4 regions of the Ornithinibacillus xuwenensis genome follow, and region 3 is predicted to be linked to each of the others. Evidence: riboswitches for the same ligand, from Rfam matches in the RefSeq annotation. Region 3 holds a riboswitch; each other region holds the start of a gene.

Region 1 (5,034 bases), on a different contig from region 3:
CACTAGTCACCCCGCCTACAAACGATCCGCCATCAAATCCACCTTCATCAGTTTGAACAGATGATAAGTAATCTACCGCTTTATCTAAAGCTTCTTTAACAGGTGCTTGATCTTTATATGGACTAAGTCCTGTTATTGCCATTGCTGTAATATCAATACTTGGTGAGCTGAAATATTCATTTAGATTCCAGCTTCCATCCTCATTTTGCGTACGTAATAATTCCGCTATTAATCGTTGACGATTCCATTTTGCATCACTTGGTACTGTATACGCATTTGAATCCAAGGCAATCAAGGCAAAAATTGGACCATTATTTCCTTGAAACGTCATCGTGTCATAGCCACCACGACGTTCAGGGCTATTATAAATTAACTCGATTAAGTCTAACCCATTGATATCTTGAGGGTCCTTACCTAAAGCAACCGCAGCAATTGCTAGTCTTTCAATATCGGTAATTTTGACGCGTTGACTTTCCAACTGCTCGACAATTTGACTTTGAATAGCTTCATCAAAGATTTGAAGATACTCATTCGGAATTGAAACGCCAGCTCTAGCTAAGCCAATCGCTTGCCACTCACTAATAATCCCCTCATGTAGCATGTGGTTACTAGCTTTTTTCATCGCATCTTCGATATTATAGTTTGTCGTTTTCTTTGATTGATAGGTTACGTTATAGCTTTTCGTTACTTTGTTCTGGTTACTATCGACAGCAGTAACCTGGATAACGTTCTTTCCCTCAAGTAGACTTGCTTTAAATTGTCCATCCTGTTGAGGATTTAATTTCGTATCGTTTAGTTTAATGGTTGGTGTAATGCTGCCATCTATTTCGTCGGTTGCACTCGCACGAAAGGTAAGCTCTGGTTCTTCTACTACCATTCCATCTGTTAAAGTATCCACCGTGACGCTTGGTGGTGTCGTATCTTCTGGTGGTGCCTCTTCAACCGTAATTTGTGCATATGGTCTTGAAATATTGGTTAATTCACCACTTTTTCGTTCCGCTGAAAGGGTATATGTCCCAGCCTCATCAAATGTTACTGTTGCCATTCCATTTTCATCCGTTACAACGGCATTACCACCCTGTAGATAAGGATCGTTATTCACAAGAATGGTGGAGCCCTCAACTGGACCTGTTGTTTGTTCATTTGTCCAAGTGTCATACACCAATCCATTTTGTTTAATCGAAATTGGTTCTCCAACCTCGGCCGTAATATGTTCCTGGTCAAACCAGCTGTACGTATTGTCATTGTAATTATCTACATAGAAAACAACGATTGACTCACCATCGGTTATTTTTCTATCTAACACACCCACTGGTACGAATTGATTATCAATATAGTACATCCAGCCACTAAATCCGCCTCTATCAAACTCCCATAGACCATCAATACCTGCAATGTAATTCCCACCATAACCTAGGTCGAACTCATTCTTATCGAGTGTATTAATACCTGCAGACTCTAGCGCTCGAATAATCGCATGTATGGCACGCGGATCCTCTGTCGTAATTGGTGAAGTACCACCAACATATTGTTGCAAGTCAAATGATCCCACCTCTACCTCGGTAGGTTCCACAATCGTTCTATTATATGCCTCTACTCGTACATTCACTGATACTGTATCACTAGATGCTTCTGCTGCATTGATGAAGGATTCTTTTGGAGGTATGTTAAATACGATTAAAACTGCGATTAATAAGGTACTAAGAATTCTTTTAAACACATGTAACGCTCCTTCCCCAAATGTATACGCTTACTTTTTTTCAGCGATAAAAACTAGATTTTTCATTCTCTCAATCTACTAAGACCATTAAAAAATGCATCTCTAATAGAAAGAGATGCATCCTTATCTTACTGTTAACTAGGTATGTATAAACCTAGTATAAAACCCGCGCAAGCGCACCCCCTATCCTCGTAGGTTGAATGGCGTAAAAGATAAGGCAGGTCTCCTGGCTCATGATCAACATTATCTATCACCTTCCCATCCGAAGACAGTGGTATATGATATAGATAACTCCCATTTACAGTGGCGGGACCGCGCCGGATTCTCACCGGTCTTCCCTTTTAATGATTTCTACAAAGAAATCAACCAAATCTTCTTCGTATTCAATTATCTTAATTTTAGATAATAATGGGAATAGAGTCAAAGGATTTCTGGATGTGGATTTACATGTCTTTAATTAATTTTAGATAAATTGAAAACCCACTCCAAAATGGGAGTAGGTTTTTATTAAATGTATATTTATTTTCCTCCATATAAGGAAGTAAAATAATTAAATACCTCATTATCTTCATCTAAAACTTTGTAATTTCCATCAAACGTTTTTATATAGTCCTCCGCAATCGTATATCTATGTATCGAGCCATAAAAATGAATGTATAAATCGTACTCAGCTTTACTTTCTTTATACTTGCCGCCTTTATCGATATGGAGTTCATTTCCAAGCAAATCAGAAATCACATCTTTATCATCAATTTCAATTTCATCACCTGTAGGACCTTCTATGCTTATTTGATGGATTCTATCATAATCTAAGTTAGTTATTGTTAGTTGTTCATCTTGTCTTATTTGTTCTTCTAGCATTTCTTTAAATGTAGTAGATTTTGACGTCATATTTAAAAACCAAATAGCCAAAACAACAATTATTATCATACTAAGTGCAATGTATAAGAATTTATTTTTATTCAAAAGAGCGCTCCATTCTAACTATAATTTTCGATTTGTTCCATATTTTCTATATAGTTATCTAGCATTTTAATCTGTTCTTTAAAACAAAACAATCCCTATTAAAAATAATCCCTCCAAAAATGGAAGGATTATTCTTGTTTTTATTAACCTAAGGTGGATTAACTTGATTCCTAGTTATTCAAGGAACTTCTCTATATCCTCATTTAAATAAACCCAGCCTTTCCAGCCAATATGAATCGTGTCACGCATAAAATAAGGATCATATTCATGGTCGGAATAATCGGCGTACGGAAAGCCGTTATCACTAATCTGCTGTTTTATACGAGTATAGTAGTCCTGCCGTCCTTCTACAGGGAAGCCTGTGTAGTCATAATACGCCCCATTCACAGGGATAATGACAAAAAGTGGTTCAGCTTCCGCTTCCTTGAGAATATCAAGCATCAGTTGGAAATCGTCGTACTCCAGCGATTCTGCATAGGAATGGTCTGTGTTCTTTCCTTCCATTCCCTTGATGTAGTCCTCTTTACGCTTATATACGCTGTCTTCAATATAAAACCGGGAATTCTGTGCTCGTTGCTCGCCGTAAGCATCGGCTTGTGCCCGCAGTTCCTCCCATGTCTTGTCCTTCACTTCATCTGACTGATGACGATTCGTTGGGTCATCCTTCATAATAGTGAAATACAGATCCTTTTTCTGGAGGATGGATATATAAGTCTTTGCAGGAACGGATAGCATATTAAACTGTACCTTTTTATCATTCAGATAAGCATCGTAAAGCTGATAAAGCACCATATCGTTCTTGACAGCATCATACGTCATCAGGCGTTCCATTAACTTTCGCTTCAACTGCTCATCCACTTCCTTATTGTAAGGAAGCTGGTACGCTTGCAGTGCAGAATAGTTTGGTGCAAAATGCTGCTCGTCTGTACCATGCTTAACAAACCATTGCGGTGATACGATGATGACCATCTTCTTGTCCTTCAATTGATCGGCATGCGTTGCAAAATTTAAATCATGAATAATAGAAGTCATTCCGCCTTTTCCTACTAAATAAGGTGTAAAGTCAGCATCATTCGTTTCGAAATAATTCGATGGATGGAATGGATCCCAGCGCGACAATTCAGAAGAACCATAGATTGGAACATAGGTTGGATCTTCGAGCATTTCACTTTGCAAATATGTTCCTTGGAACATATTTGGCTCCAGACTTATAGCCGAGTCCTCTAAGCGATCTGCTGGAATTAACTTAGCCAGCCATGATTCGGGTACTACGATGAGCCCGGCAAACAGGACCAATGCAAGAATGACTGGTCCAAACAAATACCTCTTCTTCATTATTTCAGCTCATTTAGACGATCTACGATAGCATTTGGTGTATTCCATGTATCTCGATCGAACTCTGTTATCGGTACATTAATATCAAGCTGCTCCTCGAATTGAACCAGTAATTCCACTGTCGCAAACGAATCAATTAATCCCGCTTCAAATATATCCAAATCATGCTCTTCTTTTACAACATCATCTTCACAAACTTCTGCAATAACTTGTAGTACTTTTTCTTTAAAATCCATCATTAAATTCCCCTTTTATTGAAATGGTTTGCCGGAAAACAGATAAAAACCGAAGCATACGACATGGAAAGTGATGACGATAGACACCACTGTCATTGCTTTTCCTGTTGGCCAGCGTTTATGTTTTTTGTTCCAGTTCTCGAAGTAATTAAATCCAGCCATCATCAAGGCATGATAGGCGCCATAAACGATGTACTGAATCGCTAATCCATGCCATACTCCCATCAGCAGGAACAGCAGGATATAGCCTAAATTTGATACGAGCATTTTATTCTGTATCCATTTTTTCTTCTTCATCAGAAAGACGAAGCGCATGAACACATAATCACGGAACCAGAACGACAGTGACATATGCCATCGGTTCCAGAAATCCTTGATGTTGCGGCTAATAAATGGCTTATTAAAGTTCTCCGGTGACCGGATTCCCATTATATAACTGACTCCGACTGCGAACGCCGTATATCCGGCAAAGTCAAAGAATAAATACAAGCTATAGCTGTACATGTACAACAGATGATTGGAAAACGCGCCATCCGCTATATGATGTAAATTCATAATGAAATACGTATTAATGCTATAACCGATTATAAATTTATATAAGAAACCTACGAAGATTTTATTTATCCCTTTATAAAGCAATTCCTTGTATTCTTCCGGTTCCCAACGCTTTTCTTCATCCTTTTGGAATCGGCGGAAGCGATCAATCGGACCGGATGAAATTGTCGGATAAAACAGCATAAAATTGACAAGCTGAAAAATCGAGAGCTGCTCCTTTAT
Region 2 (5,034 bases), on a different contig from region 3:
CAATAATCTTCAAATACGCATCTTGTTCCGCTTCCGTCAGCATCGGAAATTGTTTTACATCAGATGACATATTAATCTCATCTGCTTGCCAATAATTACCTACTAACCGTTTGTACATTTTATACCAGTGTGGATACTTAATATCATTCCAGTTCAATATTCCACTAGACTCTCCACCAAATACCTTAGAGGTTTGATTAGGAAAACGAGGTTCCATCGTTTTAGCCTTTTTAAGCAATGTGTCTTGCATGTTGTAAAACTCCTTTTAACCAATTATCAATTACATATTCTTGCGAGCCTCTTGGGGATTGTTCAATTTTTAAGCCGCCCCATTTACTTTCATAGAACGTTACGAGTTTATCGACTGCCTTGCAAAACAAATCGTCTCCACCAAATTGTGTATCACCGGTTCCAAATACCGCGACATTATCAGGCTTGTAGCCGATTTCCAACACAAAATCCTTCACCTCATCAGGTGTGCTACCATTCTCCCATGTAAATGTACCAAGAAACAGCACATCATATTGTGATGGATGAATCGGTTGGTCAATTCCAATCCGGTGCATATCGACTTGTATTCCTCTTGCATAGAGCTTTTGTTGAATGAGTTCTGCTGTTTCTTCCGTATTTCCGCTATAGGACACATATGCAATTGCTGTTCTCAACTTGCACACCACTCACATTCTTCTACTTCATTAGAGGTCGATCGAACATAATAGGTAGTCTTTAAACCCTCTTTCCAAGCTTGAAGGTGTAAATCTAACAGAACTGTAGCACGAATAGTATTTGGCACATAGATATTAAAAGAGATACTTTGGTCAATATGCTTCTGTCTAGCAGCGTTTTGTTTCACAGACCATCGTTGATCTAGGATATAGGCTGAACGACGATAAATATCATATGTTTGATGATCGATATCTGGTGCTGTAGTTGGTATCTTGAAGTCCTTCTTTTCCTCATGATAGAAAGGTTTAAATATCGGATCAATACTTGCGGTAGATCCAGCAATCATAGCAGTTGTAGAATTCGGCGCAACAGCCATCAAATAGCCATTACGAATACCATATTCCATCACATCCTGCTTTAATGCGTTCCATTTTTCATCAGAATAGCCTTTGTCATCAAAGTATGCACCTGTACTCCACTTACTTCCCGAGAATACGGAATAGCTTCCTTTCTCTTTACTTAATTCCATACTACTCTTAATAGTTAAATAAGCGATTTTTTCATATAACTCATCTGCGTACTGAACTGCTTCAGCCGACTCCCAGTATAAGTGTTTCTTTGCTAAAAGATGATGCCATCCAAACGTACCTAGACCGATTGCTCGATATTTCTGGTTTGTTAACTGCGTTTGAATAATTGGTAGCGTATTAATGTCAATGACATTATCAAGCATCCGTACCTGCACCTTTATTAAGCGTTCTAATATGTCATCTGGTACTGCCTTCCCTAGATTTATGGAGCTTAAATTACAAACAACATAATCACCAGTTTTATATTTTTTAATGACATAGCCATCCTCATCTGTAAATTCCTCTAAAAATTCAGTTGGCGATTGGTTTTGTGTAATCTCTGTACATAAATTGGAGCAGTAGATCATGCCATTGTGTTGGTTACTATTTTGTCTATTTACTTCATCCCGATAAAACATAAATGGCGTTCCTGATTCGAGTTGCGACTTCATGATTCGCTTCATGATATTAATCGCAGGCACTCGTTTTCTGGACAATTCTTCACAGTTAATACATTCCTCATACTTTGTTCGCCAAGTACCGCTTCCTTTTTGTTCATCATAAAAGTCTTCCAGTGAATAGCCCATGACCTCACGAACTTCATGTGGATCAAATAGATACCAGTCACCACGCGCCTCTACCTGCTCCATAAAGAAGTCTGGTAGACAGACACCAATAAAAATATCATGGGCGCGCATCCGGTCGTCTCCATTATTCAATCTCAAGTCCAGAAATGATTCAATGTCCATATGCCACGCATCTAAATAGACAGCAATAGCACCTTTTCGAGTTCCAAGCTGGTCAACACTTACGGCAGTATTATTTAACTGTTTAATCCAGGGAACAACACCACTTGACATTCCTTTAAAGCCTTTAATGGAACTACCTCTGGCACGTATTTTGCCCATGTATACGCCAATTCCACCACCGTTTTTAGATAGCTTTGCAATATCCGTATTGCTGTCATAAATAGATTGTAAGCTATCATCAACCGTATCAATAAAACAGCTTGATAACTGTCCATGTGTTTTTCCAGCGTTCGCTAATGTTGGTGTTGCAACTGTCATATATAGATTACTTAATGCCCAATACGCTTCTAAGACTAAATCCAAACGTTTTTCCGGATTTTCATCCTGCATCACATGCATGGCAATAATCATCCATCGTTCTTGTGGTAATTCATATGTATCCTTTTTATGATTGGTTGCTAGATATCGGTTTGCAAGCGTATATAAACCTAAATAAGTAAATAATAAATCCTTATCCGGATCAATGTTCTGCGCTAAGTAATCAATCTCTGATTTACTGTACTTTTCAAGCAGCTTTGATGTATAAATTCCTTCCTTCGTAAGAAAATCAATAAGTGCATAAAAATCCCCATATGGTTGGTTTACATCATGTTGACGATTGTTAGCTGCTTGATAATATAATGATTGTAACAGCAATCGACTCGCTACAAAGGTATAATCTGGTTTTGCTTCATCTATATTCTCTAATGCCTTTTTAACAAATAAATCAATTATTCTATCAACCGTTAAGTCCTCTTTCTCTCTTAACAATTCTATCGATTTCTCCATAAATTCATTAGACTCAATAGAGAGCCCTTGAAAGGCAAATCGAATCAGTTGTTCTCCCATCTCTTCTTTATTTACAGTAGCTGTTACCATCTCAAATACCTCCTTATGTAATGACAAGCAAAAAAACCGCTCACCCACGGGATGAACGGTTCATAAAAAACGACAGAAATTATCCTATTATGTATAACCCCATCGTCTCATATTCTTTCACCCCGAAGAAAATGAAACTGTGAGCTTTGGCAGGTCTCCTGGCTTGTGCTTCTCCCTACTAAAGTCCTTCCCATATCAAGATAGAAATAATGATACAGTGGAATTCTCGTTCGTCGACACATACAGTTGCGGGGACAGCTCCAGATTCTAACTGGATTCCCTATTCAGACATTAACATGTCACCATTGCTCACAACACTATATATAGTATTAAGTTTTAACACGAACACAATATATTGTATATAAATCCTATCATAGATTAATAGACTTTGCAACCATTGTTTTTTTATTCGTAAATAGAAATTCTATTATGTAAAATGGTACTAATAATTGTGAGGTGTATAACGAATGGACGAAATTATTAATTGGATTCAAGCATCTACCTATACGATCATCTTTACAGGAGCTGGCATGTCAACAGAAAGTGGTCTTCCAGATTTTCGTTCAAAAAATAGAGGGTTATGGGCAAAATTTAATCCAGATGAGCTAGCGAATGTTCACGCTCTAAACCATAATTTTGAAGAATTTACGAACTTTTATCAATATCGATTAAGAGAAATAGATAGTTATAAACCTCACCCTGGACATTTAATACTTGGAAGGTGGGAACAGAGCAGGACGATACATGGGGTTATTACACAAAATGTGGATGGCTTTCATCACGATGCCGGAAATAATAACGTCATGGAACTTCATGGTACATTTCGAAAATTTTATTGCAATGTTTGTAAAAAAGAGCAGGACCGAGAACGATACTTGAATGGGAGTAACTATTGTCATCATTGTGGGGGACCTGTTCGCCCGGGGATTGTTCTATTTGGCGAAATGCTACCTGAAGCCACATTTAACCAAGCAGAATTAGAAACATTTAAGGCAGAGCTGTTTATCGTACTTGGCTCTTCCCTAACAGTTTCTCCTGCTAACATGTTTCCAATGGTTGCAAAGGAGCATGGTGCCCGACTGGTCATTGTAAACCGCGAGGCGACTCCATTAGATCGTTTTGCCGATTCTATCATACAACATAAGAGCATTAAGGAATTCCTAATAGAAATCGATCAACAATTAAAATGAGACAGAAACATAATCTGTTCCTGTCTCCCGTAATTACCCTAATACTGCACGATCACTTTCAAATTGCTCTCCTCGAATTCGTTGAAATTCCTTGAGTAAATCTTCAATTGCAAGGCCCTGCTTCTTACTTTCATCGATATCCAAGATGATCTGTCCTTTATCCATCATAATTAACCTTGTTCCTAAATCCAGTGCCTGCTGCATATTATGCGTTACCATTAAAGTTGTTAAGCCATGTTCTGCTACTACTTCTTTGGTGAGCTTCGTAATTAACGCAGCCCTTGATGGGTCTAATGCTGCCGTATGCTCATCCAGGAGCAATATATTTGGCCTTGTAAATGTTGCCATCAGTAAGGATAATGCTTGTCGTTCTCCACCTGATAACAGGCCGACTTTTGCATTTAACCGATCCTCTAAACCTAAGTTGAGAGAACCCAAGTGGTCTCGGAATTCGACTTTACGTTGCTTCGTTACACCACGCGTTAATGTTCTTTTCCTTGTTCTAGAGTAGGCCATTGCGAGGTTTTCCTCAATTGTCATCGATGGTGCTGTACCTGCCATTGGATCTTGAAAGACACGTCCAACATAGGCAGATCGTTTATATTCAGGGAGATTGGTTACCGTCTTACCCCCTATCTGAACATCACCAACATCAGGTACCAGATTTCCCGAAATAATATTCATAAGCGTAGACTTTCCAGCTCCATTACTTCCGATTACAGTGACGAATTCCCCTTCTTTTAATTCTAAATTAATTCCTTGTAAGGCCTTCTTTTCATCTGGTGTATCTTCATTAAAGGTTAAGGAAACATCCTTGATGGTTAACATATTAGGCCCCCTTCCCTAGCCCGCCAAGTGTGGCACGCTTAGCGATTCGTCTTTTTTTCTCTTTTCGTGCTTGCACTATTTTCGGTGCAACCAGTGCAATTACTACTATAAATG
Region 3 (5,034 bases):
CTTATTGATCCCCATACCAAATGCACTTGTGCAACAAATAACATCAATTTGATCATTCATAAATTGTTGCTGAATCGAAATTCTGTCAATCGGATCCATTCCACCATGATAGTATGCAATACGGTGATTGGGGAGTTTTTTGTATAGCTGTTGTGTAAAACTCTCAGCAGAAGACTTTGAAGAAAAATAGATAAGAGATGGTACTTTATTCTTAGATAAAATGCATGATATAATCGCAAGCTTTTCCTCATTATCCATAACTTCTTGAACAGAAAGCATAATATTATTACGATCGATAGGATAGATATGTTTCACCATATTTGGTAAGTTAAGTGACCTTTTAATATCATTCTGAACTTCATTGGTCGCAGTAGCACTTAGCGCCAAAACATTAGGATTGCCTAGCATTTCAATTATTGGATAAAGCTTCTGATAATCTGGCCTAAACTCATGCCCCCATTGGGAAATACAATGTGCTTCGTCAATAACAAATAAAGCTATATGTAATCTACTCAAATAGTTCTGTAATTCTTTTTGCTGTAGAATTTCCGGTGACAAATAGATGATCTTATAGTTTGAAAGTGATCGATACAGCTTTTTTCTGGAATGAAAATCTAAAAAGCTATTAATTGCGATAACGTCTTTAAAATGATTTGCTTTTAACTCCTTCACCTGATCCATCATTAAAGAAATTAGTGGTGAAACAACAATCGTTATTCCTTCTAGTAACCTAGCAGGTAGTTGGTAACAAACAGATTTTCCCGTACCAGTTGGAAGTACCCCTAGAACATCCTTTCCCTTTAATACATCTTCAATAATCTCTTTTTGACCTACTCGAAAGGTTGAATAACCGAAATAGTTTTCAAGCTCTTTTTCTAAGTGGATTATGTTAGACATGTGGGCCCTCCAATCTCAACTCTTCTAGCCTAGCTAGGACAAGTCTAATCTGAAAATAGCTGATGGAAGAAGTAGTATTATCTTTTATTATCTTCAATTTATACGTGTTGTACTTATGGATTGCCTGTAATATGATAGCTTGCTCTTGCTTCGTCACAAATGTATCAATTGTAAATTCTTTATCATATAGTACAATTTCGACAATATGGTCATAGATTGTATTTAATTTGAGATTACGCATTGACGCAATCTCTGAAACCGTAAAGTGATTACATAATAATTGATAGGTTTGCTTCGCAGTATTCGTAATAAATTTTGTTTGCTCGAGATCTCGTAATAGTGAATACAAAACCGTAAATCGTTCTTGGTTTTGTTCGATTTTTACAATTAAATGATGCGTAACTCCAGTTAAGTAAAGGATAACATCATGCTTTGTTAGAGAATGTTTTTCTGATAATTGCTCAACACTCATTCCATAGTACTTGTACCCACTTAAACGATCTACAAAGATATTTGCTTCTTTCTCAGGTAATTGATTCAAAAGCTCATATAGCTCTTCATATAGTTTGATAGTAAAATTTCTCCTATTTCCTTTTATCGTAGTGTAAAACTTTTTTGTCCAATTTGTGATGCTTGGTCTATCAATTACTGGAATAAATGTGGTGTTTCCTTTTTGTATATTGGATAACGTTTGGATAATTAAAAAAAGCCGTTCTAGAAAAGTAACGTCTCGACCATAGTACTTTATCCCGTTAAAATAACATAAGATACTAGTAACGTCAGATTGCTTTAAATACTGTTCTCCTCTGTCCGTGATATCATAATAATTATCTGTTTTACCTTTTTTAATCAAACCACCTGCAACCATTTGCTGCACACAATCTAGGAAATCAATCATTGTTAACGCAGGATAGATTCCGTAAAGCCCTTCTAGGTTGAAAATTTTAGCATCATGAACAGATTGAATAGATTTCTTGCCGGAAAGCAGATGATAGATTCCGGAAATAGAGCGATTTTCCTTCATGAATGTTATACATTTTAATATTATCCCTTTAAAACACACAATACTTCCCCTCTTTTCCGTCACTATCTCCATCATAACACTGATTGCAATAGTTGAATTATATATGCTAACAAATTAATATAGAAGTAAGCACCAGAACTGCAAAGTAAGGATAAGGGGTATGTAACATGAGAGCAAAATATTCCATCGTGGATAAAGACACATGTATAGCCTGTGGTGCTTGTGGGATTACCTGTCCACAAATTTTTGATTATGATGATGAAGGTCTTGCGTTTGTCCGAATCGATCATAACACAGGAAATCAAGTAATTCCATTGGGATTAGAAGATGACGTACTGGATGCATTTGAGGGTTGTCCAAGTGACTCTATTAAAATATCCGAGCTTCCATTTAACGGTAATCCATTAAGGCTTGAAGAATAATAGAACACCAACTTAGGCTAGTTGGTGTTCATTTTTTTAGATGTTTCGTTATATAGTTATTAAAGATAAATGTAATTGCAGGATATAATAAAATCATAAATGCGGCATTCCCGATTGCATGATTCGTATCAAATGGTAATCCGGCAAGATAATATGCCAGAAATCCCTGACCAGTCACCTGGTAGTTTACCAATGAAACTACAAAACCATAAAAATAACCACAAAACACAGCGAATAAAACCACTACATAGAGAGGGAATTTCTTAGTATACTTGCCAATTATCCCACTTATTAAGCCTATTAATCCCCAAGTAATAATCTGCCAAACAGTCCAAATTCCAGTTCCTAGTAACATGTTTGACAGAAAGGTAACCAAAATTGCCAATAGGATTCCAGAAACTGGCCCTAAAAAAATGCCACTGATAATAATGATTGAGGTAACCGGCTGTACACTAGGAATGAAGGACACGGCAACCCGACCAACAATTGCTAATGTGGCGAGTAATGCAATCAGTGTTATCTTATAGATATTCACTTATATCATTCCCATGATTGGAAATCAAGTACTACTTCGTCACCATCTTTTAGTACAATGTCGTTTGCACCAACTTCAGCCGCTTTTCCATTAACAGAAATCATCCAGAATTTCTTTAATTCTTTATCTTTATCATTGATACCTTCAATAGAATTAACATAGCCATCTTTTTCTTCAACTTCAAAATTGGCTTTCAAAACATCCATTAAGGTGTCACCATCTTCAATAACAATATCTTTTTCTTCAATAACTTCAGCCTCTTTATCCTGAGAAAGTTTTATATGGACTGAAGCTTCCTCCTGCTGTTCCGAATTATTTTCGGATTCATTTGATTGTTCCGTAGTTGTGCCTTGACTTTGTTGTTCATTATTAGTGGAATCCTCTTCTGAACATCCTACCATCACAACTAATGTAATAAGTACTGCCATAAATTTAAATAATAGCTTCTTCATCTTCTCATCCTCCATACGTGTTATCAAGAACAGGAAAAATAAAAAGAGCTAACCCGCAACAAGGTTAACTCTTCTGACAGTCCTTCACCATAAAAAAGCATCGTTTTACTTTCTATGTACGAGATTGTCTCAAATGTCCTATCCTCGGGATCATTGATACAAATGACACTGGCAGGTCTACTGACTTGTGACTTATGCCTACTTTAAGCCCTTCCCGTATGTTATTCATACAGTGGCAATGCTTAGTTCGTTATCACTTACAGTTGCGAGGACAGCTCTAGATTTTCACTAGATTCCCTTTTAAGTGGAACACACCAATATCAAAAATATTGTATTCAATTCTACTGAATATAGTAACAATACAAGTCGAAAAACACAAGCTAAAGTTCTTCACTTCTAGGTATCTTCAAGTTAAACGTTGTACCAATATTTACCTTACTTTTAACCGATATCATACCGTTATGCGACGTTACAATATTCTTCGCTATTGATAGTCCTAGTCCGGTCCCCTTCACATGCTTGTTTCTAGTCCGAGATTTATCTGCTTTATAGAAACGTTCAAAAACAAATGGTAAATCTTCCTCGGGAATACCACTACCACTATCCTCTATCGATACATTCAGCTCGTGTATATCGTTTTGAACAAAGACCTTAACAAAGCCACCTTCACTCGTATGTCTAATAGCGTTATCAATCAGGTTTGTAAAAACTTGTTCCATACGGTCTGGATCATAATAAGCATATGGTTCTGATATTTCTTTTGTCAATACCAAATCTATCTGGTGTTCCTCTGCTATTCCTTTAAATTTCCGATATATACGATCCACATATGGATTAACCTCAACCGTATCTACCGTTAAGGTTAAATAACCCGCTTCCATACTAGCTAAATCAAGTAATTCATTAACTAATCGGCTAAGTCGTAGTGATTCTTCATAAATAATTTGGGCAAGCTCATTTTTTTCTTCTTTACTTTCTGCGATATCATCCACAATTGCTTCACTATATCCCTGAAGCATTGAAATAGGTGTTCTTAATTCATGCGATACATTGGCTATGAAATCTTTTCGCAATTTATCAAGTCTGCGTTCTTCTGTCATATCACGCATAACAGCAACTGCACCGCGAATATAGGATTGATCATATAATGGAGTCATAATCATAACCCAAGTTCTACCTTGCAATCCAATTTCTTCCAACACCTCTTTTTCTCCTTGAATAACCTCTTGCAGTAATTCATAGAGCTCGTTCGGAAGTTTACGATTACCATCTGCCTTCTCTAGGTTCTTCTCAAAATACCAATCCTCCATAAACTGTTCTGCAGGACGATTGGTGGCAATAATTTCCCCATTTCTACTTAATGTAATGACACCATCTGCCATGGAATTAACAATACTTGATAATTGCTCTTTTTCTTGTCTTAATGCATTAATATGAAATTTCAACTGTCTTCCCATGTGATTAAATGCCATCGCCAGTTCACCAATTTCATCATGGGTTAAAATGGGAACCTTCGTATTAAATTCACCTCTTGTTAAATCAAAGGCAGCTTCTCGCATTTTAATAAGCGGTGACGTAATACGTGTGGATAAGAAGAAAGCAAATATTGTTGTAAGAACAATGGCAACAGCAGCCGCACCTAATATTATCTTAGTTGTTTCAGATTTGGTTTTATCGACAACGGCAAGCGATTGATAGACAATT
Region 4 (5,034 bases), on a different contig from region 3:
GCGATATATAGTGATGGAAAATGGGTAGCATTCATTACGCGACAGCTTCTAACCAATGCCATTAAATATAGTAAAGAATCGGAAATAACCATTAAAACATACGAGGATAACAGCCAAGTAAAATTAGCGGTTATCGATTCTGGTCGGGGAATAGACCCTAAGGATTTACCACGTATTTTTGATAAAGGCTTTACCTCTACCTCCAACCACGAGGACCATGCCGCAACAGGGATGGGACTATATTTAGCGAAGAAAGCTGCAGAATCGCTTTTCATTGAAATTAAAGTAGTATCAACACTTGGAACAGGTACAACCTTTATTTTAACGTTTCCAAAGCGAAATGATTTTCATCATATTGTAAGCATGTGACAAAACTGTCACATGCTTTTATTATCTGTTTGGTAAATCGAAGGATATCGACTAGATACAATCTTATAATAAACCTATCGAATGAAGGAGTGAGGAATGATGAAAATACTAGAAGCAGCTAAAATTCATAAAAATTACGGAAATAAGTGGAATAAACAGGAGGTCCTTAAAGGGATTGATGTATCTGTCGATGAAGGCGAATTTGTTAGTATTATGGGAGCATCTGGTTCCGGAAAAACCACACTACTAAATGTGCTTTCTTCTATTGATAACGTGAGCAGTGGCACCATTCTTATTAATGGAAAAGAAATGACCGCCATGAAGGAGAAAGAGCTTGCTACTTTCCGCAAAACCAATCTTGGATTTATTTTCCAAGAATATAATTTACTGGATACGTTGACTGTTAAGGAGAATATTCTATTACCATTGTCCGTTTCTAAAGTATCCAAAAAAGAAGCCAATCAAAAATTTAAAGAAGTGGCAACCGAATTAGGTATTTATGATTTAAAGGATAAATATCCGAATGAGATATCTGGTGGTCAAAAGCAACGTACCTCTGCAGCACGTTCTTTTATTCACCAACCAAGCATCATATTTGCCGATGAGCCGACCGGTGCACTTGATTCGAAATCAGCATCAGACTTATTAAAGAAAATGAGCGACTTAAATGAAAAGCATAAAGCAACCATCCTAATGGTGACACATGACCCCGTTGCTGCAAGCTATTGTGGTAGAGTCATATTTATTAAAGATGGTCAGATTTATACACAATTAAATAAGGGCGAACAATCTCGACAAGCTTTTTTCAACGATATTATGAAAACACAGGCTGTGTTAGGTGGGGTACAGCATGAATATTAATCTCCTAATCCTACGAAACCTGAAAAAGAACATGAAGAATTACTATCTTTATGTGTTTGCCCTGATTTTTAGTGTGGCACTTTATTTTGCCTTTGTGACACTACAGTACGATCCATCGATGGACGAAGTAAAGGGATCGATTAAAGGAGCAGCAGGAGTTCGAACAGCTTCCGTTTTACTCATTGCTATCGTATCCATTTTCCTATTGTATGCCAATAAACTATTTGTAAAACGCCGTAGTAAGGAAATTGGATTATATCAATTAATTGGGATGACGAAAGCTAGAATATTTCGTTTGCTAAGTGTAGAGAATTTCATTTTATACTTTGGGTCTATGCTTTTTGGAATATTCATTGGTTTTGCTAGCTCAAAACTAATCTTAATGATTTTATTAAAAGTGATGGGAATCGAAACAAGTACGACACTACAATTTTCAGAAGAAGCACTCATCCAGACTATCCTTGTGTTTTTCGCCATCTACCTTCTCATCTTATTGACGAACTTTGTCTTTATTAAAAGACAAACCATTCTCTCTTTGTTTAGAGTTCTTTCTTCAACGGAGGAGAAGGTGAAAAAAATAAGCCTATTCGAGATTTTATTAGGTGCAATGGGGATTGGTTTAATCCTTCTAGGCTATTACATTTCATCGAAGCTATTTGATGGTGACTTTTCAACAATAAATGAATTGTTTATGGCCATGATCGTGATTCTAGGCTCCGTTATTATCGGAACATACTTATTCTATAAAGGGTCGGTCACCTTTATTGCGAATATCATTCGAAAACAAAAAGGCGGCTATTTATCCATAAATGAGGTTCTATCACTATCATCCATTATGTTTCGAATGCGGTCCAATGCCTTATTATTAACTGTTATTACAACGGTGTCTGCACTAGCAATTGGTTTACTAGCATTAAGCTATATCTCTTACTATTCAGCAGAAAAGGCAGCTGAGGACAACGTGCCTACTCATTTCTCCTTAACCAATACCGAGGCTGCTGAAAAATTTAAAGCTGCATTAGCACGTCAGCATATCGACTATCAGGAGAAAAGAATAGAAGTAATCCAAGTAAACACAGATGTAACCGACATTATGGAAACCAATCTCGCAGAATTGAATTTCGACCCAAGCCAGATGAGCTTACCGGTTGTGAGTGAGGAGTCTGTTAATGGTGATATCAAGAAGGACGAAGTATTATTTTCAGGGTATAATGATGCCATGGCGCTTATGATGTCATTAAAGGATCATGGCGAAATAGAGCTATTTGGGAAAAATAAATCATTTAAGCAGCATTATATCGGTTTACAGGATGAATATGTTATACCATTTAATTTTTCAAATGGTGGTTTACCTACAGTCATCGTGGATGATGAGATTTACCAGGCGCTAAAGAATGATCTAAACCAAGATATTCAACACGATTCATCTCTTTACATTGGGATTGATATAAATGAGGAAGAAAAGCTAGAGGCTGCCAATACCATCTTCCAATCATTATCTTTTCGTGAGAATACAATTAATTACTCACGAATTGAAATGAGTAATAGTCAAAAACAGGTCATGGGACTTACAATGTTCATTGTTGGGTTTCTGGGACTAACATTTCTTATTACGTCTGGATGTATTCTGTACTTTAAACAGATGGATGAAGGAGAAGAGGAGAAATCCAGTTATACCATTTTAAGAAAGTTAGGGTTTACTAGAAAGGATTTAATGCGAGGCATTCAGGCAAAGCAGTTCTTTAATTTTGGAATTCCCTTAGTAGTTGGTCTTTCACATAGCTACTTTGCCGTTCAATCTGGATGGTTTCTATTCGGAACAGAAATGTGGACACCGATGATAATTGTCATGATTATTTACACCGCCATGTACTCTGTCTTTGGTATTCTTTCTGTTCTCTACTATAAAAAAATTATAAAGGAAGCACTCTAATAAAGCACAAAGCTCCAGGCCACTAAATGGATCTGGAGCTTTTCCCTTATTGAAATTGAAATACTAGCTTTCTCCTAATAGCTCCTTAACCTTTAGGCGACGTTCCTTTCTTTCCTGTGCCAGTTTAAATAGTTTATAATCCGCTTCTGTCTCTGGCTCCACTCCTAATACCGGAGTCGGCTTTCCCGTTTCATTAACGGCTACCATCGTAAGAATAGCTGTCGTCGTTGTCGTTTTCTCCCCTGTTTCGAGGTTTTGGCATTCCACTTTCACATATACCTCCATAGAAGTTCTACCAGTAGAAACAACTAAGCCCTCTAATAATAAGATGTCCCCTACCCGAGCTGACGATAAGAAATTCACGGTGTCGATAGAAGCAGTGACAACCACTCCCTTACTATGCTTCATGGCAGTAATTGCTGCGATTTCATCAATATACGATAAGACAGTTCCACCAAAAATCGTCCCCAGATGGTTGGTATCCGGTGGTAATACTAACTTTGTTTGAATCGTTCTAGAAATACTTGCGGGTAATTTTTCAACCATTGCTTTCCTCATTCCTATTCATTTGTTATTTGGGTGCGAATCCTCTAGTAGAAAGAATGACAAAAAACCCCATCCTTGAAGATGGGGTGTACAGGCGCAGAATAACACTATTCAAACAGAAGACAGTACTGTTTAAGTAGCAATCCCTCGTCCAATCTTCCCAACTCCCGAAGAAGAAAATACGCTATAAAAATGGCAGGTCTCCTGACTCATGCGAGATAGCTACTTTAAACCCTTCCCATCCGAAGACAGTGGTTTTGTTTATTTCGGTTCGCACTTACAGTTGCGGGTACAGTTCTGGATTTTCACCAGATTCCCTTTTAGGTCCTTTCAGACACCATTTTTACCGGCTAGCTATGTTTCTTTTCAACTATAATATACAAGTTTTATTTTTACAACTGGTGATGAATCGTATGGGGATGAGCTTCCTGGAATTTATTCCAAATCCTCTTCATAGAGATGCAAGACAAAATCCAACTGTATATCACCAATTGTATAGGAACTTCCATTAATAGAACCTTCAAGCTCCGTTATCTTATCATTTTTATCATACGGAATAAATCCTATCCTGATGGATTGCCCAATCGGCATTTCGTAAAAAAGAGATTGCGGTTGACTAGCTTCCTCCACCTTCATCAGGCTAGACATGAACGACTGCCATTCATCCGGTAACGCCATCGCTCCATAAGTTTTCTCCTGAGCGTTGACTCTCTGCACCATTTGAACCTTCGGATAATAGTAGTGTTCGGTTCCATATGAAATCCTGAATCCTCTATCTCTTGTCATATAAAAATCGATGTACTGCAGTTGATCACTTGGCTGTATATTCCAGACAAGGTAATAGGAATCCGGATTATTTTTTTCAATCTTCCATAGCATTGGATAACCTTTTGTATCGATGTTAACTACTTTCCACTTATGCTTTTCCCAAACCAAATAGCTTAATCCATACTCTTCATTTGTGGATACAAAGGGCACCAACACATGCTTTTCATCTATTGAAATTGTATCCTGTATAACATCGGCACGAGCTTGCGGGTAGATTTCATTAATTTCAGCAATTAATTCCTCATTAGTTGGAAGAGAGCCTGGCTTCGCAAGATAATACCAATAAACAAGAAATAATAGAAGCATGACAGCTAGAACGATGCCACTAGTAAACAACTTCTTTTTCATTGTCATGTTATTCGCCCCCCTCTAACAAGGATTTATCTGAGCGAAAGTATTGCTGTTCCTTCGTTGTCGTTATCAATATTCCTTTGCCATCGTCTTCGATAAGGATCATTACATTAAGACTACTTCCCCATTTAGGTAATGCACCGATT

The links. Region 3 has a riboswitch for cobalamin ahead of ABC228_RS03035 (DUF4430 domain-containing protein). Riboswitches for the same ligand answer to the same signal wherever they lie in the genome.
Region 1: linked by a shared signal. The riboswitch ahead of ABC228_RS06745 (DUF4430 domain-containing protein) and the one ahead of ABC228_RS03035 (DUF4430 domain-containing protein) in region 3 are both predicted to bind cobalamin.
Region 2: linked by a shared signal. The riboswitch ahead of ABC228_RS08090 (ribonucleoside-diphosphate reductase subunit alpha) and the one ahead of ABC228_RS03035 (DUF4430 domain-containing protein) in region 3 are both predicted to bind cobalamin.
Region 4: linked by a shared signal. The riboswitch ahead of ABC228_RS07150 (acyl-CoA thioesterase) and the one ahead of ABC228_RS03035 (DUF4430 domain-containing protein) in region 3 are both predicted to bind cobalamin.

Annotation. Positions count from the first base shown of each region.
Region 1 is NZ_JBDIML010000002.1:178,555-183,588, reverse strand. It holds gene ABC228_RS06745 (DUF4430 domain-containing protein) at 1-1,720, opposite strand, end outside; cobalamin riboswitch at 1,920-2,106, opposite strand; gene ABC228_RS06740 (hypothetical protein) at 2,240-2,686, opposite strand; gene dltD (D-alanyl-lipoteichoic acid biosynthesis protein DltD) at 2,861-4,021, opposite strand; gene dltC (D-alanine--poly(phosphoribitol) ligase subunit DltC) at 4,021-4,257, opposite strand; gene dltB (D-alanyl-lipoteichoic acid biosynthesis protein DltB) at 4,273-5,034, opposite strand, start outside.
Region 2 is NZ_JBDIML010000002.1:442,369-447,402, reverse strand. It holds gene ABC228_RS08100 (ribonucleotide-diphosphate reductase subunit beta) at 1-250, opposite strand, end outside; gene ABC228_RS08095 (flavodoxin) at 231-665, opposite strand; gene ABC228_RS08090 (ribonucleoside-diphosphate reductase subunit alpha) at 662-2,902, opposite strand; cobalamin riboswitch at 3,034-3,224, opposite strand; gene ABC228_RS08085 (NAD-dependent deacylase) at 3,370-4,092, shown strand; gene ABC228_RS08080 (ABC transporter ATP-binding protein) at 4,126-4,920, opposite strand; gene ABC228_RS08075 (ABC transporter permease) at 4,922-5,034, opposite strand, start outside.
Region 3 is NZ_JBDIML010000001.1:503,781-508,814, reverse strand. It holds gene ABC228_RS03055 (RecQ family ATP-dependent DNA helicase) at 1-897, opposite strand, end outside; gene ABC228_RS03050 (YpbB family protein) at 890-1,960, opposite strand; gene ABC228_RS03045 (ferredoxin) at 2,089-2,343, shown strand; gene ABC228_RS03040 (ECF transporter S component) at 2,372-2,878, opposite strand; gene ABC228_RS03035 (DUF4430 domain-containing protein) at 2,884-3,330, opposite strand; cobalamin riboswitch at 3,484-3,664, opposite strand; gene ABC228_RS03030 (ATP-binding protein) at 3,711-5,034, opposite strand, start outside.
Region 4 is NZ_JBDIML010000002.1:262,429-267,462, reverse strand. It holds gene ABC228_RS07165 (sensor histidine kinase) at 1-369, shown strand, start outside; gene ABC228_RS07160 (ABC transporter ATP-binding protein) at 469-1,230, shown strand; gene ABC228_RS07155 (ABC transporter permease) at 1,220-3,163, shown strand; gene ABC228_RS07150 (acyl-CoA thioesterase) at 3,227-3,709, opposite strand; cobalamin riboswitch at 3,887-4,066, opposite strand; gene ABC228_RS07145 (hypothetical protein) at 4,145-4,891, opposite strand; gene ABC228_RS07140 (hypothetical protein) at 4,893-5,034, opposite strand, start outside.